3 regions of the Bradyrhizobium sp. BR 1432 genome follow, and region 1 is predicted to be linked to each of the others. Evidence: predicted binding sites of a transcription regulator. Region 1 holds the regulator's gene; each other region holds the start of a gene.
What was found. Region 1 encodes LexA, which represses DNA repair genes until DNA is damaged. Its sites were predicted from a motif close to TGTTCNNNNTGTGTTCNG; they were not measured.
Positions count from the first base shown of each region.

Region 2: the regulator LexA is predicted to act here: its motif matches at 2,560-2,577, upstream of recA (recombinase RecA).
Region 3: the regulator LexA is predicted to act here: its motif matches at 4,989-5,006, upstream of ACSKB8_RS43800 (DUF3072 domain-containing protein).

Region 1 is NZ_JBPUGF010000003.1:6,288,697-6,298,289, forward strand. Features, by position in the region: gene ACSKB8_RS30500 (ComEC/Rec2 family competence protein) at 1-1,234, shown strand, start outside; gene ACSKB8_RS30505 (hypothetical protein) at 1,374-1,808, opposite strand; gene ACSKB8_RS30510 (hypothetical protein) at 1,976-2,206, opposite strand; gene lexA (transcriptional repressor LexA) at 2,386-3,087, opposite strand; gene ACSKB8_RS30520 (molybdopterin molybdotransferase MoeA) at 3,264-4,475, opposite strand; gene ACSKB8_RS30525 (hypothetical protein) at 4,700-4,906, opposite strand; gene ACSKB8_RS30530 (HAD family hydrolase) at 5,066-5,689, opposite strand; gene ACSKB8_RS30535 (alpha-hydroxy acid oxidase) at 5,704-6,837, opposite strand; gene ACSKB8_RS30540 (S41 family peptidase) at 7,157-8,494, shown strand; gene ACSKB8_RS30545 (bifunctional diguanylate cyclase/phosphodiesterase) at 8,681-9,593, opposite strand, start outside.
Region 2 is NZ_JBPUGF010000003.1:5,255,725-5,265,317, reverse strand. Features, by position in the region: gene ACSKB8_RS25245 (hypothetical protein) at 1-296, opposite strand, end outside; gene ACSKB8_RS25240 (hypothetical protein) at 307-1,038, opposite strand; gene ACSKB8_RS25235 (hypothetical protein) at 1,127-1,294, opposite strand; gene recA (recombinase RecA) at 1,400-2,485, opposite strand; gene ACSKB8_RS25225 (hypothetical protein) at 2,863-3,054, shown strand; gene ACSKB8_RS25220 (hypothetical protein) at 3,309-3,476, shown strand; gene ACSKB8_RS25215 (DUF2798 domain-containing protein) at 4,322-4,579, opposite strand; gene ACSKB8_RS25210 (hypothetical protein) at 4,842-5,030, shown strand; gene ACSKB8_RS25205 (DUF6894 family protein) at 5,195-5,440, shown strand; gene ACSKB8_RS25200 (hypothetical protein) at 5,556-5,810, opposite strand; gene ACSKB8_RS25195 (hypothetical protein) at 5,915-6,208, opposite strand; gene ACSKB8_RS25190 (hypothetical protein) at 6,324-6,533, shown strand; gene ACSKB8_RS25185 (PaaI family thioesterase) at 6,571-7,035, shown strand; gene ACSKB8_RS25180 (HdeA family protein) at 7,109-7,402, opposite strand; gene ACSKB8_RS25175 (PilZ domain-containing protein) at 7,664-7,822, shown strand; gene ACSKB8_RS25170 (pyrroloquinoline quinone-dependent dehydrogenase) at 7,867-9,593, opposite strand, start outside.
Region 3 is NZ_JBPUGF010000004.1:604,395-613,987, forward strand. Features, by position in the region: gene rpe (ribulose-phosphate 3-epimerase) at 1-380, shown strand, start outside; gene ACSKB8_RS43775 (hypothetical protein) at 919-1,131, shown strand; gene ACSKB8_RS43780 (universal stress protein) at 1,152-1,988, opposite strand; gene ACSKB8_RS43785 (Do family serine endopeptidase) at 2,197-3,738, shown strand; gene ACSKB8_RS43790 (hypothetical protein) at 4,004-4,366, shown strand; gene ACSKB8_RS43795 (DUF6496 domain-containing protein) at 4,373-4,669, opposite strand; gene ACSKB8_RS43800 (DUF3072 domain-containing protein) at 4,758-4,952, opposite strand; gene ACSKB8_RS43805 (hypothetical protein) at 5,068-5,286, shown strand; gene ACSKB8_RS43810 (hypothetical protein) at 5,305-5,514, shown strand; gene ACSKB8_RS43815 (hypothetical protein) at 5,549-5,761, shown strand; gene ACSKB8_RS43820 (hypothetical protein) at 5,964-6,206, opposite strand; gene ACSKB8_RS43825 (hypothetical protein) at 6,301-6,558, opposite strand; gene ACSKB8_RS43830 (hypothetical protein) at 6,699-6,920, shown strand; gene ACSKB8_RS43835 (HWE histidine kinase domain-containing protein) at 7,009-8,499, opposite strand; gene ACSKB8_RS43840 (HAMP domain-containing protein) at 8,513-9,593, opposite strand, start outside.

The DNA of each region.
Region 1 (9,593 bases):
TTTGCTGCTGTCAGGCGCGGAGGTCGCAACGCAAAGATCGTTTTTCATGACGGCGGTGGTGCTGATCGCGGTCATGGTGGATCGCCGCGCTATCACCTTCCGCACGCTGGCGGTGGCTGCGCTGATCGTGCTCGCGGTCGCGCCCGAAGCGCTGGTGCATCCGAGTTTTCAAATGTCCTTCGCCGCGACGCTCGGGCTGGTCGCGCTGGTGCAGATCGGCATGCCGAACCTGTTTGCCTCGCCGGACCATTCGGCGACCGCGCGCATCGCGCTATGGGGCGGCCGCGAGATCGCGATGCTGTTCCTGGCCTCGCTGATCGCGGGGCTTGCGACCACGCCCTACGCCGCCTTCCACTTCCACCGCGTCACGCCGTACGGTGTGCTCGCCAATCTCGGCGCGATGCCGGTGGTTTCGGCACTGGTGATGCCGGCGGGCCTGCTCGGACTGCTCGCGGCTCCCTTCGGGCTCGACGGCGTGTTCTGGTGGCTGATGGGGATCGGGAACGACTGGATGGTCGCGGTATCGCGCTGGGTGGCGGCACTGCCGGGCGCAATCGGCCGCATCCCCGCCTTCGGCATCGCGCCGCTGATCGCGGCAAGCCTCGGGATCATCGTGATGGGCCTGTTGCGCACACCCTTGCGCTGGTCTGGTGCGCTGATGTTGTTGGCTTCCATTGCCTGGGGGCTGTCGGTGCGGCAGCCCGACATCCTGATTGCCGGAGACGGCGCGAGCGTCGCGGTGCGCGGCCGGGACGGGCACCTGCATGTCATCCGGGCGAGCAAGGACGGCTTTCTGCTTAGGGAGTGGTTAGCTGCCGACGCCGATCCGCGCGACGCCGGGAGTAGCTCGCTGGCCGATGGCGTGTCGTGTGACGAGGCGGGCTGCGTGACGCCGCTCGACGACGGGCGGCTGGTTGCGCTTTCCTTGCGGATCGACGCGCTGGCTGATGATTGCAGCCGCGCCGCGCTGGTGGTGACGCGGCGGCCCGCGCCGCCGGATTGTGCGGCGATGGTGGTCGATCGGCAGCGTCTCACCAGTCAAGGCGCGCTGGCGTTGACGCAGCGTGGTGACGGTTTTGCAGTTCAAGCTGTGAGAGCGAGAGGCACAAGCCGCCCTTGGCTCCCGGCCGGCGCCGGCGAGGGTGATTTCGACGGGAGCCTTGCGCCGAAGGCGGCTACGGCCCGCAACCGGGACGCGACTCCGGCGGAGACCGACTTGCAGGCCGACGATTAAGGCCAGACGATTAAGAACAAATGCGAGGACTTGGTCCGGGTCCAACCGGACTTTCGCAGAACATAAATCATACCATCTCGCCGGCCTCGGCCGGCGATGGCATTTTCAATCCTGGCCCGACCTGGTGGCCAGGGACGGCTCAGCCGATCGGCAGACGCGTGATCGTCGGCCGGCTGTCGGCATCGATCTGCGGCTTGTGCTCGCGCTCGCCGACCGGCTGCGTCACCGGCAGTTGCAGCACGGTTGCGCGCTGGCCTTCGACGAGCTGCGTCACCAGCACGTATTTGCCGTCGGGGAATTCGATCGCGTCATGATGGCGATCGGGAACGTGCGGATCGATCTTGCCGAACTTGCCGACGCGGGAGTTGATCGTGCGCGTCCAGATCCAACGATTGTCGTAACGGACGTTGTCGGCGAAGGCGAGCTCCGTTCCCGGCAGCAGGCAGACGGCCACGGTCGGGTCGGCCGCGGAAGCAAAACCGCGCGTCGAGGTGCCGCGGAACGTTGTCGACACGATCGTCTCGCCGACTTCGGCGGGGCGCGATGCAACGGCATGCAGACTGTAGTCACACATCGGGTGCTCCTATTCGAAGATAGCAACCCGCGCCTCTTTCGGAGGCGCAAGCCTCTATCAGAGTGGAAGCACGTAACGTTCTGCTTGGTTGTGGGCGAATCTGCGGCTGGCGTCAGCAGGATGCGATCACATTATCTTTCCCGAATCCGATAGGAACAAAGTTCGCTTTAGTGCATTTGGCGGATGCGAGCGTCAGCGGCCTGCGGGCGCCGACCATCGGAATATGGCCAACTCGGCTGTGGTTGTCGCGCGACGGCATTTCGGGCGCTACGCAATTGCTCGGTCGTTGTTGCGTGCGCCGACTTGCGGGGATGGTGCTGCGATTGTGCTGCGAATGCTTGCGCTGCCGATGCAGCGATCAGCATACTGGCGAACGCGCTCAAAACGATCTTGCGCATCGTTGTCTCCTCGATCTCTTGAGCCGCAAAGCGATGAGTGCTTCGGGCGGCATGTCGAGGACATAGCGCTGGGAGAGGGGCCAGATAATCTGCCCAAGATCAGAAAGACTATCCAGCTGGAGCGGACAATCCGTCCGCTCCAATCGGAATCATTGATATCGAATGACCGCTGGGTCGTCTCAGTACTTGCGGTACAGCCCGATCAGCTTGCCCTGAATCTTCACCCGGTTCGGCGGCAGGATGCGCACCTCGTAGGCGGCGTTGGCGGGTTCGAGCGCGATCGAGGCGCCGCGGCGGCGGAAGCGCTTGAGCGTCGCTTCCTCGTCGTCGATCAGCGCCACCACGATGTCGCCGGTATCGGCGCTCTCGTTGCGCTGGATCAGCGCCATGTCGCCGTCGAGGATGCCGGCCTCGACCATCGAATCGCCGCGCACTTCGAGCGCATAGTGTTCGCCCGAGCCGAGCATGTCGGGCGGCACGCTGATGGTGTGACTGCGGGTCTGCAACGCTTCGATCGGCGTACCGGCTGCGATGCGACCCATCACGGGCACCGCAACGGGACGCTCGCCCTCGTCGGCGGGCGGACTGGAGCTCGCGCGCACCTTGCCGAGATTGCCCTCGATGACGCTTGGCGTGAAGCCGCGGCGGTTGCCGGCGGCGGCCTGGAGCTCAGGCAGCTTGATCACCTCGATGGCGCGAGCGCGGTTGGGCAGGCGGCGGATGAAGCCGCGCTCCTCCAGCGCGGTGATCAGGCGATGGATGCCCGATTTCGAGCGCAGGTCGAGCGCATCCTTCATCTCGTCGAAGGAGGGCGGCACGCCGCTTTCCTTCAGACGTTCGCTGATGAACCGCAGAAGCTCGTATTGTTTGCGCGTTAACATCTCGACCAAAGTCCCCCGGTCGATGTCGTTCGATTCCGAGACGCTGAATTGGAGCGGCGAACCGCTACATCCTCGAAACAAATCATGAACGGACACTATATGTTCGATATGTGTTCCGCAACTGCTTAATTTACCGTGAACGCGACAAAGTTCGCGGAACACGTGTGGTGGTGCGCTCAGACGGGCAGGCGCAGCACCTCGCAAGGCGAGCCGGCTCCGGCTTTCGGCGCGAACGGTGCGCGCACGAGAAGTGCCTGCGCCGCAGCGAGATTCGCAAGCAGCGAGGAATCCTGGTGATTGACGGGAACGGCCACCAGCGTGCCGTCGTCGCGCTGTTCCAGACGTGCGCGAAGATAATCCGCGCGCATATCGTTTGCGCCCACATCGCGGCCGAGCACGGCGCGCTCATGGCGGTGATGAATCACGGATCGACCCGACACCGCACGAATCAGCGGGACCATGAACAGGAAGGCGCACACATAGGACGAGACGGGATTACCCGGCAGGCCGATCACGCGCATCGCGCCGAGCCGTCCATGCATCATCGGCTTGCCCGGGCGCATCGCAATCTTCCAGAACGCCATCGAGATACCTTCGTCCCTCAGCGCCTGCTGGACAAGATCGTGGTCGCCGACCGATGCACCGCCGGTCGTGACCAGGATGTCGGCGCCGCTCTCGCGGGCGCGGCGGATGCCGGCGGTGGTGGCCTCCAGCGTGTCGGCGGCAATGCCGAGGTCGATGGTGTCAGCCCCCTCGCTGCGGGCGAGCGCGTGCAGGGCATAGCCGTTGGAATAGACGATCTGGCCGCGGCCGGGCGTGGTGCCCGGCATCACCAGTTCGTTGCCGGTGGCGAGGATCGCGACCTTCGGACGGCGGCAGACGGCAAGCTGGGGGTAATTCATGGCGGCGGCGAGCGCGAGGTCGCGCTCGGTGAGGCGGGTTCCCTTGCGCAGGAGCACGGCGCCTTCGGAGAAGTCGACGCCTGCGGGGCGGATGTGCCGGCCGGGAATCGCGGCTTCCTTGATCGTGATGCGCTTGCCGTCCGCGACCGTATCCTCCTGGATCACGACGGCGTCGGCACCGTTGGGAACGACGCCGCCGGTGAAGATCCGCACGGCTTCGCCGGCGCCGACCGTTCCCGCGAACGGACGCCCCGCGGCTACCTCGCCAATCACCGTCAGCTGGGAATCGATCGCCCCCGCGTCGGCCGCGCGCACGGCATAACCATCCATCGCGGACATTGCTTCAGGCGGCTGCGTGCGCAGCGCCGCCACGTCGCGGGCGAGCACACGGTGGAAGGCTGCGTCGAGAGCAACCATTTCCTCGGCCAGAGGCTCCGCGCCGGCAAGCACGGCGGCAAGCGCATCGGAAACCGGCATGAGAGCCACGGCGAAAACTCCTGCTCGCGGACGAATTGGCAGGAAGCCTTCTAGCCGAGCGCGAGCGCAGAGGCAAAAGAGCAGCCGAGCGGGATGATCATCCCGACGACGCATTCATAGGCAACGAAGGCGACGTCAGGCCCGGCGCGACATGATCTCCAGGACGAGGCAGATTGGTACCAGGGTGGCCATGGCTAGGACGAGAATGACCAGAGCCACGGCCAGCATCGCGATCAACTCTGCGTCTGTTCGCCCGAACTGACGCCAGGCGTCACGTCCGGAGCTTTGGGGCCCTGATCCTTATCCGGCAGCGGATCGGCCTGTGATTTCAGGTCGGCGGCCTTGCTGATGAGCTTGGCGGAGAGGCGCGAATCCGAGGTGGTTCTGGCGAATTCGAGCAGCAGAGAAGCTTGCTTTGTGAGGTAGGCTTTGCCCAGCACGAGAATAGTCCGATGTAGAAGTCCCAACGGATTCGATAGAGTCCGGAGGAAGTATTTCCGTTCCCGGAACTTTGTACAAAAATGCACAAAGTGATTTGGTTCCGCATCCCAAGCAGATTTGGTCCTCGGAACCCAACCAGATCCGGCCGGGGGCGGCAGTCAAATTCCCAACGCTCGCAAGGCGTTGCCGACATCGCCGGGCGATGTGACATGCACCGCGGTCAATCCGCGCGCCCGCGCCCCTTCGACGTTCTCGGCAAGGTCGTCGAAGAACACGATTCGGCTGGCCGGCACGCCGATCGCCCTCACGACATGGTCGAACGCCTCCGCATCCGGTTTGCGCAGGCCGATGCTGGACGACAAATAGAGCTCGCGGAAATGCCCGAGCACGCCGGCATATTCCTTCGAGAAATAGTCGACATGCGGCCGGTTGGTGTTGGAGAAGACATAGAGCGGCATCTGCTTTGCAGCGCGCGGCAAGAGCTCGGCGATGTCAGGCATCTCGCCGGCGAAGATCGCGTTCCATCCCTCCAGAAACTGCGCATCGGAAATGCCGATCCCGAGCGATGAACGCAGCGATTGGAAATAGTCCTCGTCGCTGATCTTGCCGACCTCGTGCAGCCGGTAGGCCTCGTCACGCACATAGCGCGCGACGATGGCCTCGGGCTGGCAGCCGGCATGTCCCGCCCAGCAGGCGATCGCCTTGGAGAAGTCGATGTCGAGCACCACGCGTCCGAGATCGAACAGGAGCGCATCGGCGCTGCCGGGAGAGAGCGAGGTCATCGTGTCCTTTCACTTCAGTATCGATAGGGGTCGTGGTCGAACAGCGGGAACGCGCTGAATACGCTCGGCGCATTCGTTGCGGTCGCCTGATGCAGGCAGGACTTGTCGACCTCGGCGAACGAGGTGGCACCCAAGAGGCCGAGGCAGCGCAGCACTTCATCCTCCAGCAGTTCCAGCATTCGCATCACGCCGGCTTCGCCGGCCGCCGCCAGCGCCCAGCATTGCAGCCGGCCAATGCCGACGATGTCGGCGCCCGCCGCGATCGCCTTGACGATGTCGGTGCCGCGGCAGAAGCCGCCATCGACCATGATCTTGGCGCGACCCTTCACGGCCTCGACGATTTCAGGCAGCACATGCATGGCGCCGCGGCCATGATCGAGCTGACGGCCGCCATGGTTGGAGACGTAGATCCACTCGACACCATGATCGATCGCGATCTGTGCGTCCTCGGCGGTGGCAATGCCCTTCAGGATCAGCGGGATCCTGAATTTGTCCTTGATCATCTTCACGGTCCGCCATTCCAGACCCTTCTGGTAGTCACCGCCGGTCGCGCGCAGGCGGCTTTCGCGAACGTAGCGCTTGGCGATGTCACGTTCGCGACGGCTGTAATGGGCGGTGTCGACGGTCAGGCAGAATGCGGCATAGCCGTTCTTCTCGGAGCGGCTGACAACATCCGCGACGAAGGCATCGTCGCCGCGGACATAGAGCTGATAGAGCCGCAGCGCGTCGGGCGCGGCCTCGGCAGTCTTTTCCAGGCCGGGCTCGGACACCGAGCTCAACATGTGCGCCGCACCGAAGGTGCCAGCGGCACGCGCCACGCTTGCCGCACCGTCGGGATCGAATATCTCCAGCGCACCGACGGGGGCGAGCACCACCGGCAGCCGCATCCTGCGGCCGAGCTGCTCGACCGAGCCGTCGACTTTGCGAACATCGCGCAGCACGCGGGGGCGGAAGGCGATCTCGTCCAGCGCCATCCGGTTCCGGCGCATCGTGGTCTCGGTCTCGGCAGCGCCGACGATGTAGTCCCAGGCATTCTGGTTGAGGTTGGCGCGCGCTTTCCGGATGAATTCGTGCAGGTTCTGGAACGGCTCGTTGCTGGCGCCGAGTTCGACGTTCCTTTCCGGCCGGATGCGGGGCGCGTCGTTCATTGTTGTCCTCCCGAGAATTTGAAGTCTTATCGCCATCGCCTATCGCGTCTGACCCTGCAAAACCATCCTAAAATCGCATAACTGCGAGGCGTGGGCGGCCGACCGATGTCCGCTTTGCGCAAAATGGTTTCGGAACGTTGCCAAAAGTTTAAGCCGCGGCGAAGGGATTTCTTCGCCGTACCGCCGGCACGGCGAGCCGGCCTTGAAGAAACCAGAATGGTGTTGTGAGACGTGACTTGGATCGCCATTTGCATGGCGGCTTCCAAGCCCGAGAGACAAGCCCCTCAAGAGAACCGCTAAGCAAAAGGCCAGTCAATCCATGCGGAAAAACCTGCTGTTCCCCCTGGGCGCGCTCACGGGAGCGTGTCTGACCCTTCTGGTAGCCAGTCCCCACGGCGGCGTGTGGGCGGCACGGGCGGCGGCGAGCGCGGATGATGCCTATTCCCAGCTCAACTTGTTTGGCGCGGTGTTCGAGCGGGTCAAGGCGAACTATGTCGAGAAGCCCGACAATGCCAAGCTGATCGAAGGCGCGGTCACGGGCATGGTGACCTCGCTCGACCCGCATTCGCGCTACATGAACGCCAAGGCCTGGACCGAGATGCAGGAGACCACCTCCGGCGAGTTCGGCGGGCTCGGCATCGAGGTCACGATGGAGGATGGCCTCGTCAAGGTCGTCTCGCCGATCGACGACACGCCGGCCTCGAAGGCTGGCATCATGTCCGGCGACCTCATCAGCAAGATCGACGGCGAGGCCGTGCAGGGCATGACGCTCGAGCAGGCCGTCAACAAGATGAAGGGCCCGGTCGACACCAAGACCAAGCTTACCATCGTGCGCAAGGGCGCCGACGCGCCGCTCGACGTCGCGATCACCCGCGAGATCATCCATGTGCGCCCGGTGCGCTTCCACGTCGAGAACGGCGACATCGGCTATATCCGCATCACCTCGTTCAACGAGCAGACCACCGACGGCCTGAAGAAAGCGATCGCGTCGATCTCCAAACAGGTCCCGTCGGAGAAGCTCGCAGGCTATGTGATGGATCTGCGCAACAATCCAGGCGGTCTGCTCGACCAGGCCGTCTCGGTGTCGAGCGCATTCCTTCAGCGCGGCGAGGTCGTTTCGACCCGCGGGCGCAATCCGGAAGAGACCCAGCGCTTCACGGCGCATGGCGGCGATCTCACCAAGGGCAAGCCGCTGGTGATTCTGGTCAATGGCGGCTCGGCTTCGGCTTCCGAGATCGTGGCCGGCGCACTGCATGACCACAAGCGTGCGACGATCATCGGAACGCGCTCGTTCGGCAAGGGCTCGGTGCAGACGATCATTCCGCTCGGCGCCGGCAACGGTGCGCTGGCGCTGACCACGGCGCGCTACTACACGCCGTCGGGCCGCTCGATTCAGGCCCAGGGCATCGCGCCCGACATCGAGATCCTGCAGGATGTGCCGCCGGAGCTGAAGGGCCGGATGGACACCATGGCGGAATCCCAGATGCGCGGGCATCTGCAGGCCGCCGACGGCACCGAGCAGACCGGATCACAATCCTACGTCCCGCCGGAAGAGAAGGACGACAAAGCCCTGCATACGGCTTTCGACTTCTTGCACGGCGTCACCGCGAATGCGGTTGCCGCGAAGCCCGGGTCAAAGGCGGCGGTGCCGAACTGATTCTTGCGACGTCTGGAATCGCCGGGAGTGGATCACCGCTCCCGGGCGATTTCGTTTTGGGGCCGCCGTCTCAGGTCGGGTTCATGGCGGCAAACGTTGCTTCGTAGCGGCCGTCGCGCTTCACCAGCACTTCATCGCGGGGATGAAGCCGTCAACCAGGAGGGATCAGGCCGTTCGGCCGAAGATCTAGCCTGCCTCGCGGCGGCGGATTTCCTCGCCACCGCGCTGGGCGAGACGGCTGCGATGCAGCGCGAACAGCTCCAGCATCTTGTCGGCGGGTTTTGCGGCGCTGAACAGATAGCCCTGCATCTCGGAACAGCCAAGCGCGCGGAGGAGGCGCTGCTGCTCCTCGGTCTCGACGCCCTCGGCCCTAGTGGTCATGCGGCGGGCGGCCGCGAGGTCGACGACGGCCTGGACAATGCTGGCGGAGCCGTCGGGGCCGGCGATGTCGTCGACGAAGCAGCGGTCGATCTTGATCTTGTCGAAGGGGAAGCGGTGCAGATAGCTCAGCGACGAGTAGCCGGTGCCGAAATCGTCCAGCGCGATGCGCACGCCGATGGCGCGAAGCTGGTGCAGGATCGCGAGCGCTGCGTCGTCGTCGCGGATCAGCACGGCCTCGGTGATCTCGAGCTCGAGCCGGCTGGCCGGCAAATTGGAAGCGGCGAGCGCGGCCATGATCTTCAGCGCCAGCGTGCCGCTCTTGAACTGCACCGGCGAGACGTTGACGGCGAGGCGAATGTCGTCGGGCCAATTTGCTGCATCCCTGCAGGCGGTCGCCAGCACCCATTCGCCGATCTCGTTGATCAGGCCGGTGTCTTCTGCGATCGGGATGAATTCGGCCGGTGAGACCATCCCGCGCTCGGGATGGCGCCAGCGTACCAGCGCCTCGCATCCGGTGATGCGGTCGTCCTTCAGACCGAGGCAGGGCTGGTAATAGACCTCGAGACCGCCATGGACGATGGCGTGGCGCAGGTCGATCTCGAGCTGCCGCCGCTCACGGACCTTGGCATCCATCTCCGGTTCGAAGAAGCGATAGGTGCGCCGGCCGGCGGCTTTGGCCGCATACATCGCCATATCGGCATTCTTCAGGATCTGGTCC
Region 2 (9,593 bases), 1.0 Mb from region 1:
TGCGCATTCGGCTCTGGCTCCATCCACAATTCGGCCGAGTCGCATTCCGACAGCAGCTCGATCAGTCCACGGTCTTTCACTCCCAACTCTTCGAGACGCCAGGACGGCGTGTCGTCCAACCAATGAAGACCGCAAGACTGCGTCGTGCGCGGCGCAAAGAAAGCCCCCAATTCCTGCTCGGACGGCAGCGGCCCCCAGATGAGCCGGCGCTCGATCGCGATGACGAGATCGGCAAGGTCCGCGCGTAGCAGAGCGCCGGCAGCGGATGAATCTGTTGTCACGATGAGCCGCGTCATGCTCGCAGCCTCACGGTTTCGCCAAGCCAGGGCCGTAGCGCCACAGCCGATCGTTGGTCAGATGCGTGCCGCCCCACCAGCGATCAATCGGATTGTATCGGCTGAAATCTTCCTGATGCGCCAGGATAGCCTTCCCGAACTCGGTCAGCGAAAGGCGGCTGCGCAGATAGACTTCATGCCGAGCCCTCAAATTCTTACGATCGATTGTGCGCAGTTCGTCGCCCAAACCGGCCACTGCTGGCCTCGGGCCGAGCGCGAGCCCCTCAAGCAACGAGCCCAACTCGAATTCTCCGAACACATATGTGCGCCGTTGCGAGCGCAGATGAAACAACCCATTCGTGTTCGCAAACCCTCTTGAAAGAAGCTCCAGAAATCGCATCTCCGTCGCACCAAGCCCTGTCGAGGGCGACGGCAGTTCCGCCAGCAGATCGAGCAAATCTGGCCGCAGCATCAACAAAGCGCTCAGATCGCTGTGAAGAAGATCGATGCATGGCTCCGGCGTCGATGCACGATAGGCCTGCCATGTCATTCTGGCAGTTTCAAACTCCCTTGAGGTGACCGCGAAGGCTGGAATATGCGATGCGGACTTTCCCAGTTCTTCGCCCCTCATCATGATCAGATCATCCGTCACCAAGCGCAGTTTGAGCTTTCGCGCCGGCCAGGCATGAGAGCTGAGGTAATCCAGCAACCAAATCAGCTGCAGCTGATCTACCGGACTCGGGTCGAACCAGAGTTCGATCACGTCGTACAGTTCGCAAAGATCGACAAAGGACAGATCTTTTTGGTCCCTGACGGCGTGAGGCCAATGGATGCCCCAATCTGACCAGTGGTCACCTCGCGGAAGAGCCTCCGAACGCGCCGCAAAAATAGGCGGCAAGCATTTCGGGTGAAGGCAAGGGTCCCCACTGAAAGCGAAAAGCGAACATTACGACGATGTCGGCCAGCTCCGATTTCCCGAGACCGAAGCCGGACGAACTGGTCAGGATCAGCCGCTTCATCGCACCACCTGATCAACGCAACACCAAACGAAACGGGCACCGAAGACGTCGGCAACTCAACGTCCTCAGCGCCCGCTCCTCGCGAAAACTCTACTGCTTTAAGGCTTACTCCGCCGGCTCCTCGCCGTCGGCGTCGCGCTCCGGTGTGCCGGCGAGAATCTGCTCGGCGATCAGGCCGGAGTTCTGGCGGATCGAGGTCTCGATCTTGGCGGTGATGTCGGGGTTGGCCTTCAGGAAGGCTTTCGAGTTCTCGCGGCCCTGGCCGAGGCGCTGGCTGTCATAGGAGAACCAGGCGCCGGACTTCTCGACGATGCCGGCCTTGACGCCGAGATCGAGGATCTCGCCCATCTTGGAGACGCCCTCGCCATACATGATATCGAACTCGACCTGCTTGAAGGGCGGCGCCAGCTTGTTCTTCACCACCTTCACGCGCGTGGTGTTGCCGACGACCTCGTCGCGCTCTTTGATCGCGCCGATGCGGCGGATGTCGAGGCGGACGGAGGCGTAGAATTTCAGCGCGTTGCCGCCGGTCGTGGTCTCGGGCGAGCCGTACATCACACCGATCTTCATGCGGATCTGGTTGATGAAGATCACCATGGTGTTGGACTTGTTGATCGAGGCCGTGAGCTTGCGCAGCGCCTGGCTCATCAGGCGGGCTTGCAGACCTGGCAGCGCATCGCCCATCTCGCCCTCGAGCTCGGCCTTCGGCACCAGCGCCGCAACCGAATCGACCACCAGCACGTCGACCGCGCCGGAGCGCACCAAGGTGTCGCAGATTTCCAGCGCCTGCTCGCCGGTGTCGGGCTGCGAGATCAGCAACTCGTCGATGTTGACGCCGAGCTTGCGGGCATAGACCGGGTCGAGCGCGTGCTCGGCATCGATGAAGGCGCAGATGCCGCCCTTCTTCTGCGCTTCCGCCACCGTATGCAGCGCCAGCGTGGTCTTGCCCGACGATTCCGGCCCGTAGATCTCGACAATGCGTCCCTTGGGCAGGCCGCCGATGCCGAGCGCGATATCGAGCCCGAGCGAGCCCGAGGACACCGCCTCGATGTCCATGGAGCGGTCGCTCTTGCCGAGCTTCATCACCGATCCCTTGCCGAACTGGCGCTCGATCTGAGAGAGCGCGGCAGCCAGGGCTTTACTCTTGTCCATGGAAGATCCTTCGACGATACGCAGGGCAGTGGCGGACATTGGGTCGTGCTCCTTATGGCGAGGATTCGCTAGGGGGACAAACGATTGAGAGGGCGGGCCGGCGATAAAAGTAATGTACCCTATTTGTTCCAGGTTCGCAATATGTTCTTTGCGGCTGTCCCAATCCCTGCTCGTGCCTGAATTCGAAAAGGGGCCGCCCTTCAGCGACCCCTTTGCCGGTTGCAATCTCGTTTCGGGATGAAATTCCAGCCCCGGCGGGAGGCACCGTACCGGTGTCCAGATGCCAAGTGGATTCCGGGCAACTACTGTTCGTAGCACTGTCCTAATTTGCGTCGCGCTGGATCTCTTGAATGCTACGCTATGTAACGCTAATATATGTAGCGTTATCTTTCGTACCCTTGAATCCAGGAGGCGTGATGCAGTCGGTTCTCAAGATCGTTGTGGCGCTGGCCATCTTCGTCGGCTCGGCCTCGACGCAAGCGCAGACATCGAACACTCCGATCTCATCGGGCGCTCCGAAAGTCGGTGCAAAAATTACGAAGAAATCGCAATTGCACGACGGCTGCCACAGCCGGCACGCGCAGATGCTTGGTAAGCCCTGCCACTAAAGCGCGATGACGAAGAATCGTCATCGCGCTTTAGTCCATTGTTTGAGCATGATCTCCGCGCAAACGCGTTCGGCGTTTGTCGCGAGGAAAAACCGCTGCACACTTTGCGCTAATGGGATCCTCGTCCGAAACTGACGCGCATCAAAGACGCGCGGGCCTTGGCGCCGTCATAAATCCTTAATCCTGAGGCACCGAACCTTTTCGCGGTCTGTGGCCTTCTTCGGGATGGGACCGCAACTCTGGGGACCCCTGTCATGACTGAAGACACACACCACGGCGCCATCAGGCGCAACCACCTCCTGGAGGCCGCGCAGGAGGAGATGATCAAGTTCGAGCGCAAGGAGAACGAGTTTCGCAAGAAGGACCGTGACGAGCGCGCCGCCGAGCTGCGGTTGCCTCTCGGCGAGATCAAGGTTCACTAAAGCCCACGACGGCGAGCGGCAGCGCCTGGGCACACGTTGCAGAACCTGACCGCCGCGAGCGGCTGCCGTTGAATCAAGAGAATCCAGCATCGCGCGCCGCGATGCGCTGGGCTGAGCACCCGGCGTGGTTATGGTATCTAAATACTTCCAGTAAGCCATTGATGAAATGACGAAATCACCCCACAGCCTACTGTGCATGGGGTTGTTTTCCACCTTTTTTGAAAGATTGGTGCCATTCACCATCGACGAAGCGCGCCGGCGCGGAGCTCCGGGCCGCCTCCCCCGCACCTGCGCTGACGCCTCGCTATAGCAAGGCCAGCAGCACGAGACCGATCACCAGCACGACGAAGCCAGCCGCCGTCGCGGCGGCGAAAGACCGCTCTACGTTATCCATGATGCCACCCCGTTGCCGCCGCGCCACGTTTCCCCCATGGCTGCGCCGGACGGTGTGGAATCTTGCCGACCCGTGTGTCGCCAGTTGTGCGGACGGATGTCGAAATTGGGACGGGCGCGAGGCCAGTCTGCGGCCCGCGCGATCGCGGCTTCCCCACTGACACCGTCAGGCGCGTGTAAGCCTGATCGCCTAGTCTCGACGTGCCCGGTGGACCAACACCGGGTCTCCATACCCAGCCGACGACCCCGCTCCCCGCGAGCGGGGTTTTCTGTTTGCGGGCATGGACGAAAGCGGCGCGACGAACGTGACGCCGGCCCCCGCTCCGCTTTGGCCGCCTGTCAGGCTGACGTAAGTCGAACCAGTTAGGGTCTCTTGGCTATGGTGTTGCAGCCCAGCACCTCAGCCTCCAACAACTCTTTGCCCCGCTTGGCTCTCCCCAGGCGGGGTTTTTTCATGGCTGCTTGCTGGTTCGCAGCTCCCGCTCCTCCCGCGTCAGCCGCAGCGAGACGGCGCGGATCGCGGGCGCAGCCAGCAGCACGATCGGCAGCATCGCGGCCCAAGCGATCAGCCACGACACCATCCAGTGCCCGAGGAAGACCCTCGCGCTGCCTGCGGGAAGGCTGGCGATGCCTGCCGCGATCAGTGAGGTCAGCCCGGACTGGATGATGCCGAAGACGAAATGAGAATAGCGGCGGGGAATGCCGAGCATGAGGCGCCCATGGTTGCTTGCCGTCATCGGGCCAAGCAAGGCCCATGCCGTCGCGCGCGGATTGCTCCGTGGTTCTCCGACCATGAACAGAGTTCCGGGGCGGCGCGCAAGCGGCGCCGAATCCGACCTCGTTTGCTTTGGAGTGCGCGCCCTCGCGGTTTCCGTCAACGGTCCGGGACTTATCGACAGATTTCACTTGTCGCGGGCATATGATGACGCCCAACATGTTACGGGCATGGAAGGTGAATCGTGGGAGGTGACCATGAATCACAGGGGCGTCGAGTTCACCGTCGCCAAGACGGCGGTTCCTGACGTCTGGCAGTGGCAGTTCCGCATCGGCGAGCAGATCAAGACCGGCAGAACTGAGACGAAGATCGACCTCTTGGCGATCCGGCGGGTGCAGTTGCGCATCGACCGAGAACTGAAGGCCATCGAGCGCAAGACGGCCTGAGCAAGACGGCCTGAACCGGCCGGTCTGGGTGAGATCAGCGGCCGGCGCGGCGCCCCGCAGGGTATATCCCGTAGCCGCCCGGAATTGATCTGACCGGGGTTTGGGATTGCACTGCGCGCCCGTGGCCTTGGGGTTGGGCCGTCACGCGTTGATCGGTGCCAGCCATGCCGCTCTACTTCTTTCGAATCCGGAACGGCCGTTATTCCGGCTGCGCGGACCAGGCGAGCGAATTTGCCGATCGCGATTCGGCCTGGAAGGAGATGACCAGCGTCTGCGCTGACATGGCCGCCGGCATCGCCCGCAAGCTCCAGCAAAATTCCGAATGGCACATGGAGCTGCTGGACGAGGCGAAAGAGCCCGTATTCCGGATCCGCATCGTCGCAGAGACGATCGAAAAGGTGAGCCCCTAAAGCGCGATGCGACTAGGACGAATCGTCGTCGCGCTTTACGCTCTTGTTTGAGCATGATCTTTTGTTTGAGCATGATCTTTCCGGAAAACCGCTGCACACTTTTCCGGATCATGCTCTAATCCGCGCTGGGCAGCCGCCGCATGGTGAATTCGATGTCGCCGCCGGGCAATTCGCGCCAGGTCTCGACCGCGCTCATATAGCCGGCCTTGGGGTAGCGGGCGAAGAAGGCCTCCGCCCTTGCCCGTGCCGCTGCGCGCGGCAGCGTGAAGGTCTCGCGCAGATAGCCGTCGCCGGTCGGATGGCCCGGCTTGCCGCCCATCTTGCGCCGGCGTGCCATCCGTTCGGCGAGATCCCGCGGACGATCGGCCATGTCCCGTCCTCCTCTACGCAATACTCTCTTGCGAGATGTAGGAGGCCGGCAGGGCAAAGAGGAGTCCCACCCAGAGGCGTCAACCACCCCCGAGCGGCGGCAGGTTAATTGGCGGCCGTGCCGGATTTCTTCTTCGGCGCGCTGGTCGCGGCCGAGGCCTTCGGCGCCGCCGACTGCTTCGGCGGATCGGAGCGCATGCCGCCCCAGGGATCGTTGGACGCCTTGGAGTCCGGAATCTTCTTCAGCGTTTCCTTATAGGCCTTTTCACGCTCGGCGTCCGCGGCCTTCTCCTCGGGGGTCTTGCCCGGGCCTTCCTGCAGCAAATTGAGATTGGGCATTTGCGCGTAGGCCGGTCCCGCCAGCACGGCCAGCACCGCGGCCAAACGGAAAAGCTTCATCATCCACTCCTTGATCATCCATGAAGCGCGGATCGCCCGCGCCTTGTCATCCTTGTCGCGGCCGACCGCGACCTCAGGGCCGCTAGAGCCGGTCCGATCTGCACGATTTCGGCGCATGCAGCCAGTCGTCCCAGATCGGGCCGCATTTGGTGCACCCGTTCAGCGCAAGGCCGAGCGCAGCCAGACAAAAGACCAGGACACATCGACGCAACATCATCCACCCGTACCCAAGCGAGCCATCATATCGGGCGAAGTCGGGCATTTTCAAGCCGAAGAGACCGGCGCCGGACCGGGTGACTTTGCCGCGCCGATGCGCGCAGAATGAGGCGAAACATCCGGCCATCATGGAGGGAACGACAGCAATGCAAACGCAGCCAGACGCCGAGTTCGGCATCTCTGACGCCAAACGCATCCTCGGCGAGGTCTTTGCGCCCTGGGTCCAGGATCTCGACCTCTCGGTCGAGCGCATCGAGCACGCACAGCCAGCGGATGCGCCGGACTGGCAGCCGGGTGCCCTGCTGCGCATGCCGTTTTCGGAACGGCTGTGCCGGAACGGCGGCGTGGTCTGCGGCCAGGCGCTGATGGCGCTCGCCGACACCGCGATGGTAATCGCGATCCTCGCCGCCAACCGCGGCTATCGTCCGATGACCACGGTCGACCAGACCACGCATTTCATGCGCGCAGCCTCCTCGTCGGACGTGCTGGCGGACGCGCGCGTGGTGCGGCTCGGGCGCACCATGAGCTTTGGCCGCGTCACGCTGCTCTCGGCCTCCGACAACAAGCCGATTGCGATGGTGTCGAGCGCGTTCGCGATGCTGCCGGGCTGAGCGTGTTTCGAAAAGAAGAGAGCCGCCAGGCGCGCCGCGGCTCTCGACAAATCCCATGTCGAGACAGGAAACGCTACTTGCCCAGCACCTCGTCGGCTGCGGTCACGATGCTGACGTTCGGATTTTTTCCGCAATAGGCGCCGAACTTCTTGGCGTTCTCGATGAACACGTCGGTGTCGATGATCGCGTTGTCCTCGTCGCCCTTGTACCAGCCGTCCATCCAGGTCAGTACGACTTGGATGTTGTCTTCGCCGCTCTCGAGGAATTGCTTGCAGCTCATGGTCGAGAGGTCCCACTTGACGGCGTGGGCGGGCATGGACGACAGCGAGAGCGCTGCAGCGAACAGAATCGAAAGCATGGTCTTCATCAGTATCTCCATCGGCGCGTAGCGCCATAAAAGGCTTGTCAGGAAAGTCGGCGGAGAGATTGTCCGCGTCAATGTGGTAAACGAAGTCTGAAGCGCTGTGCAAGTAGCGCCAGTATTGAGTTGAGTTCAAGGTAATTTCTATGCGCTATTTCACAATGGTCATTGTGGATGAACGCGAATGATTGAGAGGCGTGAAACGCAGCGTCACCGTGTTTTCAAGGGGGCAGGATCACCTTTGAAAATAGCGGAATCGCATGCACGGTGAGAAACATATCGACCGGCGGCGCTGCCGTCGATCTCGACGGCCCCACAACGCTGCCGCAGAGCTTCAAGTTATCGATTTCGTGCGACAATTTCGTGCGGACTTGCCGCCCCGTGTGGCGCAGCGACAAACGCGTCGGCCTTGCTTTCGTGCAATAGCGCGCGCGATGTGAACGATCGTTCGCATCGCATCCACAACACGATCATGATCGCGCGATACGACGGCGGCGACGCCAGCGCAGGCTTGCAATCGCGAACGCGACGACCGCGAGCGCGATCACTGAGGACGCCGCAAGAAAACGTCCACCGGGACGATCGATGGTGCGCGACCATAGCGAGGGCGCCTCGCCCGGCCGCGCTAGGCGAAACGCAACGACGCTGTCGCCGATCGAAGTGCCTGCCTCGGAGTGGCCGCCGGCGCCGATCGCGACATATTGCTCGCCCTGCCAGAGATAGGTCATGGGATTGGCGACGCCCGGGACCGGCAACCGGCCCTGCCACAGCTCCCTGCCGCTCCGCGCATCGAAGGCGCGCAAATAGGCGTCCATCGCTCCGGTGAAGACGAGCCCGCCTGCGGTGACCGCGAGCCCGTTGACGAGCGGCGCGCCCCACGGCAGCGGCACGCCGAGCGGTGCAAGATCCTCGGTGGTGCCGACCGTCGAACGCCAGAGGATTTTTCCGGCTTTCAGATCGACCGCGACCATCTCGCCCCAGGGCGGCTTGTTGCAGAGCAAGCCGAGCGGCGACGTCACCACCGCGCGCGTCATCGCGAACGGCGTGCCACGCTGCTGGCCGAAATCATGACCGGGCGGCGGATTGAACCCGACAGCTTCCGCGCGCGGGATCAGCTTGACGCGATGCACGGCGCGGCTGGTGTTGACGTAGAGGATCTGGCTGACCGGATCGAAGGCCGCACTGCCCCAGTTCACCCCGCCACCGGTGAACGGAAACAACAGCGTGCCCTGCCTCGAAGGCGGCGTGAACAGGCCCTCATTGTGCGCCTCCGCGAATTGCCGCTCGCAGGACGAGCGGCGCAGCGCAGGCAATAGCGCGAGCGCATCATCGGTCGAGATCGTCTGTGACGTCAGCGCGGGCACGTGCGTCGGGAACGGCTGGGTCGGCGACAATCTTTCCCCTTCCGCGCCGTCCTGCGGCACGGCGCGCTCCTCGACGGGCCACACCGGCTTGCCGGTGTCGCGATCGAGCACGAAGACAAACCCCTGCTTGGTCGGCTGGATCACGACATCGCGCTGGCCGTCACCCGTGTCGAGGCGCGCCAGCGTCGGTTGCGCCGCCAGATCGTAGTCCCAGACGTCGTGATGCACGATCTGAAAGGCCCATACGAGTTCGCCGGTCTCGATGTGCAGCGCGACCACCGAATTGGCGTGCTCGTTGTTGCCCGGCCGCTTGCCGCCCCAGAAATCCGGCGAGGGCGACGACGTCGGCAGGAATACGAGTCCGCGCGCGTCATCGACCGACATCGGCGCCCAGACATTGGCGTGACCGGCTTCGATGCCTTCGCGCTCGAGCGGCTCGAAGGTCCAGCGTGGCTGGCCGCTGCGCGCATCGAACGCTCGCACCACGCCGCTCGGCGCATCGACGCGGCGGTTGTCGCCGATCGCAGATCCGACCACGACGACACCGCGGCCGACCGCCGGCGGCGAGGTGATCTGGAATTCGCCCGGCCATTCCAGGGCCATTCCGATATCGAGCTTGATCTCACCGCCATTGCCAAAACCGGCACAGGGCATGCCTGTCTTCGCATCGAGCGCGATCAGGCGGACGTCGTTCGTTCCCATGAAGATGCGCGCGCGGCAGGCCGCATCCGGCGGTGCCGTGTCGTCGACCCAATAGGTGACGCCGCGGCAGACATAGCGATTGGCGGGACGCTGGTTGATAGCGATCTTCGGATCGTAGCGCCATTTCTGCG
Region 3 (9,593 bases), on a different contig from region 1:
CGACCCCGGAGAGCGCGATCGAGTATGTGCTCGATCGTCTCGACCTCGTGCTGGTGATGACGGTCAATCCCGGCTTCGGCGGCCAGTCCTTCCTCGACTCCCAGCTGGCGAAGATCGCACGGATCAAGGCCATGATCGGCGACCGGCCGATCCGGCTCGAGGTCGATGGCGGTATCACGCGCGACAATGCCGCTGCCGTGGCTGCAGCGGGCGCCGATACGCTCGTGGCGGGGTCCGCCGTGTTTCGCGGCAAGAGCGCCGCCGAATACGCCGCCAATATTGCGGCCATTCGCACCGCCGCCGAGGCTGGCCGGGTTCCAAAGACGAAAGATAATGCAGCGCGGCCGCTGCGCGTCGGAGAAAGTGCGCGCATCCGGTAGACTACGGAGAGCATCACCAGGCGATTACGCCGAGGTATCGATCGCTTCATAGCGCGCATTTTTCTCCGGGGTCCTACGGAGAATCCAGCGCGAATTGGCAACACCCTTCATGCCAGGGTAACCAAGAGCGCCGAAGCACGCGTTCGTTTAATGCGCCGCGCTACAATCTGTGGTTTAATAACTGCAGAGGGGCGTTGATGCACATTCAATATCTCCGTTGGAATGCTGCCCATGGCTGGCGCGGAGCTGATCCACTGCTCGGGCCCGATCAGCTCGTGCTCTAATTCGGCAGCCGTGAGGAGCGCTATCTCGATCTCGTCGGCGTGACCGTCGAGCGTCGCTTCTATGCCTAGCCCTTGATGGGTGCGGCGGGAATTCAGAGCGAGAGTCCGCTTCGACTGGAACTTTGGCTTCCTTGGGCATTTGCTAGAACTAGCCGAAGTCGGCGCCGCGGCGGGCGCAGCAAAACTTTTGCATCACCGCCATCGGCCTGACGCAAATCGGGGCAATAAGCCCTGTGAATGCGAGGGAGGGTCTCATGGAGAACGTACGTCGCTACCGGGCGCTGGCGTCCCTCTGTCGTCAGCAGGCCGCCTACCGGCCGCTCCAGAACTGGGAGCTCCTCGGCCAGGCCGAACATTTCGAATATCTCGCGGAAGTCGAGCTCAAGGCGCATTTCGACGCGTGCAACGCACAAGGCGGCGAGGACGTCGCTGAAGCCGTGGCATTGAAGACACCTGCCGCGGCGTAGCAGCGGCGGGCCGGCTCGGCTCAGTGCGACATCAGCGTCGGAACCGTCATGGCCTCCAGCATGGCGCGGGTGACGCCGCCGAGAAAACGCTCCTGCAATCGCGAATGGCCGTAGCCGCCCATCACCAGGAGATCGAGGCTCTCATCGGCCGCCAGAGACAGGATCGTGGGCTGGATGTCGGCGCGCGTGGCCGACAGGCCGACCGTGCGGGTCGAGAGCCCGCGCCGGCCGAGATGTCTTGCCAGATTGGTCGCTGAAGCTTCGCCGCAGGCCACGTCGGCTTCGTTGATCGTGATGATCACGATTGCCTCGGCGCGGGCCAGGAACGGGGCTGCGTCGCGCATTGCGCGGGCAGCGAGGGGGCTGCCGTCCCAGCAGATGCCGATCCGGTTCGCCTTGAAGGTCCCGCGGAAGGTGTACGGCAGGAACAGCACCGGGCCGCCCGCCTGGAACAGGATCTCGCCGGGCATGTCGTTGTCGAACGAGCCTTGCGTCGGATCGGGCTGGAGCACGATGCTGAGGTCGTGCAGTCGCGCCATCTCGCCGAGCGTGCCGGCTGCATCCATCGGGATCGCGCCGAGCGGGTGGCAGGCGTAGGAGATGCCCGCGTTCGCCGCTTCGCTCCTGAATATTGCGAGCGCGGCCTCGGCCCGCTCCATTGCGCGCTCGCGTTCTAGCTCGAACACGGCCGCCACGGCGGCGCCACCCTCCATGACGTAAGCCGCACTGGTTGCGATATAGCCGACCGCGACCGCGTCGAGATGGGCGTTGAGGCGCGCCGCGAGCGAGATCGAGCCATCGATCGCGGGACGCATCGGACGCTCAGTCGGGATGTGGACGAGAATGTCTTTGTACATGGCGCGCCTCCGATGAACATCATCCGGTGACGCAGTTTTTCACTGCACGAAGGACCTGCGTTGAGCTGCATCAATGTGCAGCGACGAACTCGCCGCGGGGCCCGGTCCCAATCCTTTGCCAAGATTTAATCGCCTGGACGGGACGCCGTAAGGTGGCAACGCCCATGTTACGCGCAAGGCGACACCTGCTCAACATGGACATTTCGACATGAACGATCGCGTCAACTCCGACACCCCCACGTCCCGCAAGATCTTGAGGCCGCGCAGGCTCGCGCTGCTCGGCACCGCAGCCGCGCTTGGCGCGGCCGTGCTGGCGGCTGCTCCCGGTGCTTCGCCATTCGGCCTGACCTCCTTCGTCGCGTCGGCCCAGGCCACCGAAACGGCTGCGACCCCGCCCGGCTTCGGCGATCTCGTGGCCAAGGTCAAACCCGCCGTCATCTCGGTGCGGGTCAGAATCGACCAGGACAGCGACAAGAGCGCGATGCTGCAGCAGAACCGGATGGATTCGGACGAAGACTCGCCGTTCGACCAGTTCTCGCGACAGTTCGGCTTCCGCTTCCCCGATGGCATGAACGGCATGCCCCGTCAGCGCCACCAGATGATCACCGGCGAGGGCTCGGGCTTCTTCATCTCCGCCGACGGCTATGCCGTGACCAACAACCACGTCGTCGATCACGCCGAGTCCGTGCAGGTGACCATGGACGACGGCACGACCTACACCGCGAGGGTCGTCGGCACCGACCCGAAGACCGATCTCGCGCTGATCAAGGTCGACGGCAAGAAGGATTTTCCGTTCGTCAAATTCTCCGACCAGAAGCCGCGCATCGGCGATTGGGTGGTCGCGGTCGGCAATCCCTTCGGGCTCGGCGGCACCGTCACCGCCGGCATCGTCTCGGCCAGCGGCCGTGACATCGGCAATGGTCCTTATGACGACTTCATCCAGATCGACGCGCCGATCAACAAGGGCAATTCCGGCGGTCCCGCTTTCGACATCAACGGCAACGTGATCGGCGTGAACACCGCGATCTTCTCGCCCTCCGGCGGCTCGGTCGGTATCGGCTTCGACATTCCGGCCACGACCGCAAAACTGGTGGTGGCGCAGTTGAAGGACAAGGGCGCGGTCACCCGCGGCTGGCTCGGCGTGCAGGTGCAGCCGGTGACGTCGGATATCGCCGACAGCCTCGGCCTGAAGCAGGCGCGCGGCGCGATCGTCGACAATCCGCAACCCGACAGCCCGGCGGCGAAGGCCGGCATCGAGGCGGGCGACGTCATCACCGCCGTCAACGGCACGGCAGTGAAGGATTTCCGCGATCTCGCCCGCACCATCGCCACCCTGGCGCCCGGCAGCTCAGTCAAGCTCGACGTCTTCCACAACGGCGAGAGCAAGACGGTGACGCTGGCGCTCGGCGAACTGCCGAACGAACGGCAGGCTCAGGGCAAGGCCTATGACGGCAAGGTGCAGCCCGGCGCCGGCATGCCGCGCCTCGGGCTTGGTCTGGCTCCGGCCGGCGATGTGCAGGGCGCCGGCCAGAAGGGTGTCGTCGTCACCGAGGTTGATCCGGAAGGGCCGGCCGCGCAGCGCGGCATCAAGATCGGTGACGTCATCCTCAATGTCGGTGGCAAGGCTGTCAGCAATGTCGGCGATGTGCGCTCGGAGCTGGCGCAGGCCAAATCGTCCGGCAAGCGCAGCGTGCTGTTGCAGGTCAGAAGCGCGGATGCCACCCGGTTCGTCGCGGTGCCACTCGCGTAAGGCGAACCTCGATCGGTACAATTCAAAAAGGCGGCCCTCGGGCCGCCCTTCGCATTCGCACCCACAGGTCACCCGATAACATTCTCGTTAACGGCAGGGAGGGTGACCCGGTTCGTCCGAAAAAGCCGTGTTCGGTCATCACACTTTCTGGTCGGGCATCTGCTCGGCGGCAGTGCAGCCGCGGAGTGGGCTCGCGAGCGTGGAACCTTCGAACCTCCGGCCGCTTTGTGGAACTGGCCGCTGGTTCACATTGATCGGTGCCGACATGGATCGATTGAAGCTCTCGCTGATGAGTACGCTGCTCGTGGCGTTGTTCGTGCTGCCGGCTGGAAACGCCTTCGGGCGCGACGATGGCCGCTATGCGAACTCGCCCCTGAAGCCATGGTTCGACAGTCTGCGCAGCCACCTCGGTCCGTGCTGCTCGGATGCGGATGGCTTTGCTGTCTCCGATCCCGATTGGGAATCGCACAACGGGCACTATCGTGTTCGGTTGGACGGGCAATGGGTCGAGGTGCCGGATGAAGCCGTCATCACCGAGCCGAACCGCGCCGGCCGCACCATGGTGTGGCCGGTGAAAACTGCGTTCGGGATTTCGATCCGCTGCTTCATGCCGGGCAGCATGATCTGACTGGGGTCAGCGCGATCGCTTGCTGGATTTGCGCTTCGACGATTTCTTGGAAGATTTCTTGGAAGATTTCCTGGACGTCTTCTTCTTCGACGTCTTCCGCTTGGAGGCCTTCTTCGGGACCTTCTTGCCCTTCTTGCGGGCCTTCGACAGCCCGATCGCGATAGCCTGCTTGCGGCTCTTCACGCGTCCGCCGCGACCGCCACGTCCGCTCTTCGCGGTACCTTTCTTGTAACGCCGCATCTCGCTTTCGACATCGCTGCCGGAGCTGCGTGAGTAGCGGCGCTTCTTTGCCTTGCGTGCCATGCCTGTTCTCCCTTGGCGGAGGGAGAACCATTCGACACTGGCATGGTTCCGGCAGCACGCCTGCAATGTTCCGGGCGGTGAAGGCAGCTCAGAACGAATTCGCCAGCTCGATCTCCGCCTCCAGTACCTGAATGCGCCGCGCAGCCTCGGCAGAGGACAGATCTCGCGCATATTGCGCCGGCTGATAGGCCTCTTCGCTCAGCCGCTTCAACCTCAATCCCTGCGCCCGTGTCATCTGCTCGCCAAGGAAAACCCTGGCGTCGTATTTGGCCTGGACCTGCATGTCGCTCCTCCGTCCTTGAAATCTGGCTTGACTATATGTTCTTATTTTGTTCTAACAAGCCATGGACAACAGAATTAATGAAATTCGGCGTAAAATCAGCGCCTTGAGGCTCGAACTGGCCGATGTCGAGGCGTCTGTGCGCGCTCTCGTCAACGGCGATTGCGACTGCAGCGAACAAGCTCTGGCGCAGATCAATCTGCGCCGGAAGATCAACCTGCTCATCGACGAATGGAAGTCGGCCGGGGGCGGCGATGTCCTGCCCGACGTCCGCGACCGGATGCGTCTTCGCTCCGTGAATGTCGACAAGCCGGCGCGCGTGTTGGCCCGCCGCTGAGACATTGGGGGCCGCGCGGTGGAGGAAGACCCGGACAACGACCGGATCCTGAAATTGCGCGCCGAGATTCTCGAACTGAGCTCCGCCATCCGGCAATTGCAGCGCGAGGGCCTCGACGACGCTGCGGCCCAACTCCTGATCGCGCGCAAGCGGGCGCAGCTCGAGCATCTCGCTAAGACGAATTCCGCGGCAAGCTGTCTCAACATCACTGACATCCGACGCAGCTAAGGCGTGCGCGCAAGCGACATGCTGGAGATTGTCGATGCCGTCGGACGCCGAACTGGCCGCCTTGCTGCGGGCGGTGCTGGACGAGGTCTGCGTCAACGTTCCCTCATCCGACGTGGTGACACGCCGCCGCATTGCCGCGAAACTGCGCGAGGCCTTGCGCGCCGATCGCTATTCCCTGGAGGAGTTGAAGCAGGCCGGTCGCGCGATGCGCTGGTCAGCGTGCCGACCATGTGGCGCTAGAGCATGATCCGGAGCCGAAGAGCCGCGTTTGCGCAAAATGTGCAGCGGTCTTCCGATAAGATCATGCTCAAAAAATAACCTAAAGCGCAATGACGATTCATCCAAATCTCATCGCGCTTTGGAGCGCGACGGGGACAGGATGAATCGTCGTCGTCCTCGAGTGAAGAGCCCCACGCTGAACGCGGGACTCTCACCTTGCCGGGCAGAGCTCACTTGGTGTTGCTCATGCCGCCCTTGTTCGTCATCGTGCCGCCCTGATCGGAGCCGGGGCCAGAGCCGCCCTGACCGGAGGGATCGGCACCCTTGGAGGACTTGGTATTCGCGCCCGTGGTCTGCGACGACGACATCGAGGAGCCATGTTTGGCCTTGTGCGACTTCGCCTGCACGGCGAACGGTGCGGCGGCGAGGCCGGTTGCCAACATTGCGGTGAGGACGAGCTTGACTGTCTTCATATGGGGGAACTCCCTGGGTTAAATTGACGCAGGCGGCCAACGGCCGTTCCTCGCAGGAGTTCCCAACAAAGCTTCTCCACGCGTCGCGCACGCTTCAAGATTGCTTGTTCTCTTCGAGGATGAACACGATGCCAGTGAGCGTCGCGCCGATCGCGAAGGTCGTCACCAGCGTGAGAGCGAAGACTATAGCGGCTTGGCTTCCGCCATGGCTCAGCAGGTTGGCGACGGCTGGATTGGTCAGGATGAGTGCGAGGCTGAACGCGAGGCCGAGGGCTGCCCCCATCATCGCATGTGTCATCAGCTTGATAAGGCCGGTGGGAGAGATCAGGTTCGACGACTTTTTCGCGCGCATGGAACTATGTCCCGATCTGGCAGGCAAACGCGCGCGATCGTCATTGGTTCCATCAGGATGAAGGAATTGTCATCGCCAGCTTCATCCGACGTTCATGCCCGGCTTGCGAAGATGAGCGCCATCAACACGGGAATATCGATATGGGCAAGGTAGTCTTTCTGTACCGCTCGCTGGCCTATCGCAACGCGGCCGCGGACATCCTGCGCAAGGCGCGCAAGCTCCCGCGCGGCGCGGAACGAAGCGCGGCTCGCCGCTATGCGAAGGCGCTACGCGATCTCGCTCGAACGGAGGCTTGGCTCGAAGGACGCGTCGCGCGCGACCCCCGGACGGAGCAGCGCATCACGAGCGCGGCGTCCGGCTAGAGCTTCCGTTCCGATTGCGGTAGCTCTCGATTCTTCGCTTGACGCGTTTTCTTGACGCGAACCGGTCACCACTTCGCTGGAAAACGCTCTAACCGGATGCGCGCTGCAATTCGGCCGCGGCGGCGGCATCGAATTTGCCGGGTGCCGTCGTCGCCACCGGCTTGCGTGTCAAGGGCACCTGCAGGCGGCACAACAAGCCCTCGGCGCGCCAATCGAATTGCGCCTGTCCGCCAAGCTGGGACTCGACGCTTGCAAGCAGACTCCGCGTGCCGAAGCCGCGGGATTTCGGCGTCCTGACCAGCGGGCCGCCGGATTCCTCCCAGGTCAGCGTGAGGCGGTCGTCCTCGGTCTGCCAACCGATCATGAGCCGACCGGATCGCGTCGACAGTGCGCCATACTTGGCCGAATTGGTGAAGAGCTCGTGCAGCGCCAGCGCCAGCGTCTGGGCGGTCGCCGGCAGCAACTGAACCTCGGGCCCGGCAAGCTTGATCTGGCCGCCTAGCGAATAGGGCGCAAGCTCCTCGTCGATCAGCTTGGAGAGCTCGGCGCCCTGCCAACTCGACAGCGACAGGATGGTATGCACGCGCGCGAGCGCATTGATGCGCCCCTCGACAGCATTGACATAGGCCTTGACCTCGTCGGCGCGGGTGAGGCGCACGATCGATTGCGCCAGCGCCAGCGCATTCTTGGCGCGATGATCGACTTCCCGCGCGAGGAGATTTTGCCGCTCCTCGGCACGCTTGCGTTCGGTGATGTCGACGGTGACGCCGCTGACGCGAACCACGCGACCACTCTCGTCGACCGTTGCCGCCGCGGTGCCGACGCACCAGCGCACATCACCGTCGGGCCGCACGATGCGGAATTCCGTTTCGTAGGCGCGTGCGCCCTTGTTGAACTCGGCGATCGCCTTGCGCAACTGATCGACGTCGTCGGTATGCAATAGCGCCTGAACGTTGGCCGGGTTGACCTCGAAGCTCTCCGGGCTGACCCCAAAGATGCGATATTGCCCCTCGTCCCACATCCAGTCGCCGGTGATCCAGTCCCAATCCCATGAGCCCATCTTGCCGGCGGCGATCGCCATGCTGCGCCGCTGCTCGCTTTCGCGAAGCTTGGCGGTGGAATTTTCCAGCTCGGCGGTGCGTGCGCGGACGCGGTCCTCGAGCTCCTGGTTCAGTCGTTCGAGCTCGCGGGTCTTGCGATAGAGCTCGGAGAACACCTTGATCTTGGCGCGCAGCACCTCCGGCACGACGGGCACCGGAACGTAGTCGACCGCGCCCATCTCGTAGCCGCGCAACCGGTCGATATCGCTCACCTGAATCGCCGAGATGAAGATCATTGCGGTCTTCTGGAAGCGCGGATGCTCGCGGATCATCGCGGCGAGCTCGAAGCCGTCGAGCTCGGGCATGCAGACGTCGACCAGGATGACCGCGATCTCGGTCTTGAGCAGAACCTCCAGCGCTTCGCGTCCAGACGAGGCGATCACGAGGTTCTCGCCGAGATCCTTCAGGATCACCTCATAGGCCAGCAGCTTGGCTGGCTGGTCGTCGACGAGCAGGATGTTGACCTTCTCTTGGTCCATTCGCGGATCCAACTCAGCGGTGCAGCCACATGCGGATCGCAAGCAGCAATTGATCGGTGTTGACGGGTTTGGCGAGGTAGTCGGACGCGCCGGCTTCCAGGCATTTTTCACGGTCGCCCTTCATCGCCTTGGCGGTCAGCGCGATGATCGGTAGCCGCGCGAAGGCCGGGTTCTCGCGGATCACACCCATGGTCTGATAGCCATCCATCTGCGGCATCATGATGTCCATCAGCACGATGGCGATTTCCGGATTGGATTCGACCAGCGTGACCGCCTCGCTCCCGGTCGTGGCCGTCAGCACCTTCATGCCGCGTCGTTCCAGCACGCTTGACAGCGCGAATATGTTCCGGGCGTCGTCGTCGACGAGCAGGGCCGTCTTGCCGATCAGGTCCTCGTCGGAACTGTTCAGCTTCTCCAGCATGCGCTGCTTCTCGAGCGGTAGTTCCGTGATGACGCGGTGCAGGAACAGCGCAGTCTCGTCGAGCAGGCGCTCCGGCGATTCCACCCCCTTGACCACGATGCTGCGCGCCATGGTGTGGAGTTCCGCATCCTCTTCCGCCGAAAGCTCGCGGCCGGTGAACACTACGACCGGGACGTTCGACAGCGCCTCGTCGTTGCGGATCTCGTCGAGCACCTCGAAGCCGCTCATGTCGGGCAGCCGCAGGTCGAGCACCACGCAATCGCAAGGCTGCTCGCGCAGTGTCGAGAGCGCGCCGGCACCGGTATCCGTCGTCACGATCTCGATGTCGTCGTGGTGCAGCAGCTCGCGGATCGAGAGTTGCTCGGCCTCGTTGTCCTCGACGATCAGGAGTCGCTTACGCCGCGGCCGCGCATATTCCTTGATCTGCGTCAGCGCGGCGGAGACGCCTTCGGTCGTCGTCGGCTTGTTGACGAAGGAGAACGCACCGCGCGCCAACGCGTGCTGGCGGTCCTCGTCGAGCGTGATGATCTGCACGGGAATGTGGCGGGTCAGAGGATTGTGCTTGAGTTGGCTCAGCACGGTCCAGCCCAGCATGTCCGGCAGGAACACGTCGAGAGAGACGGCCGTCGGCTGGTACTGCTTGGCGAGCTCCAGCGCTTCGGCGCCGCGGGCC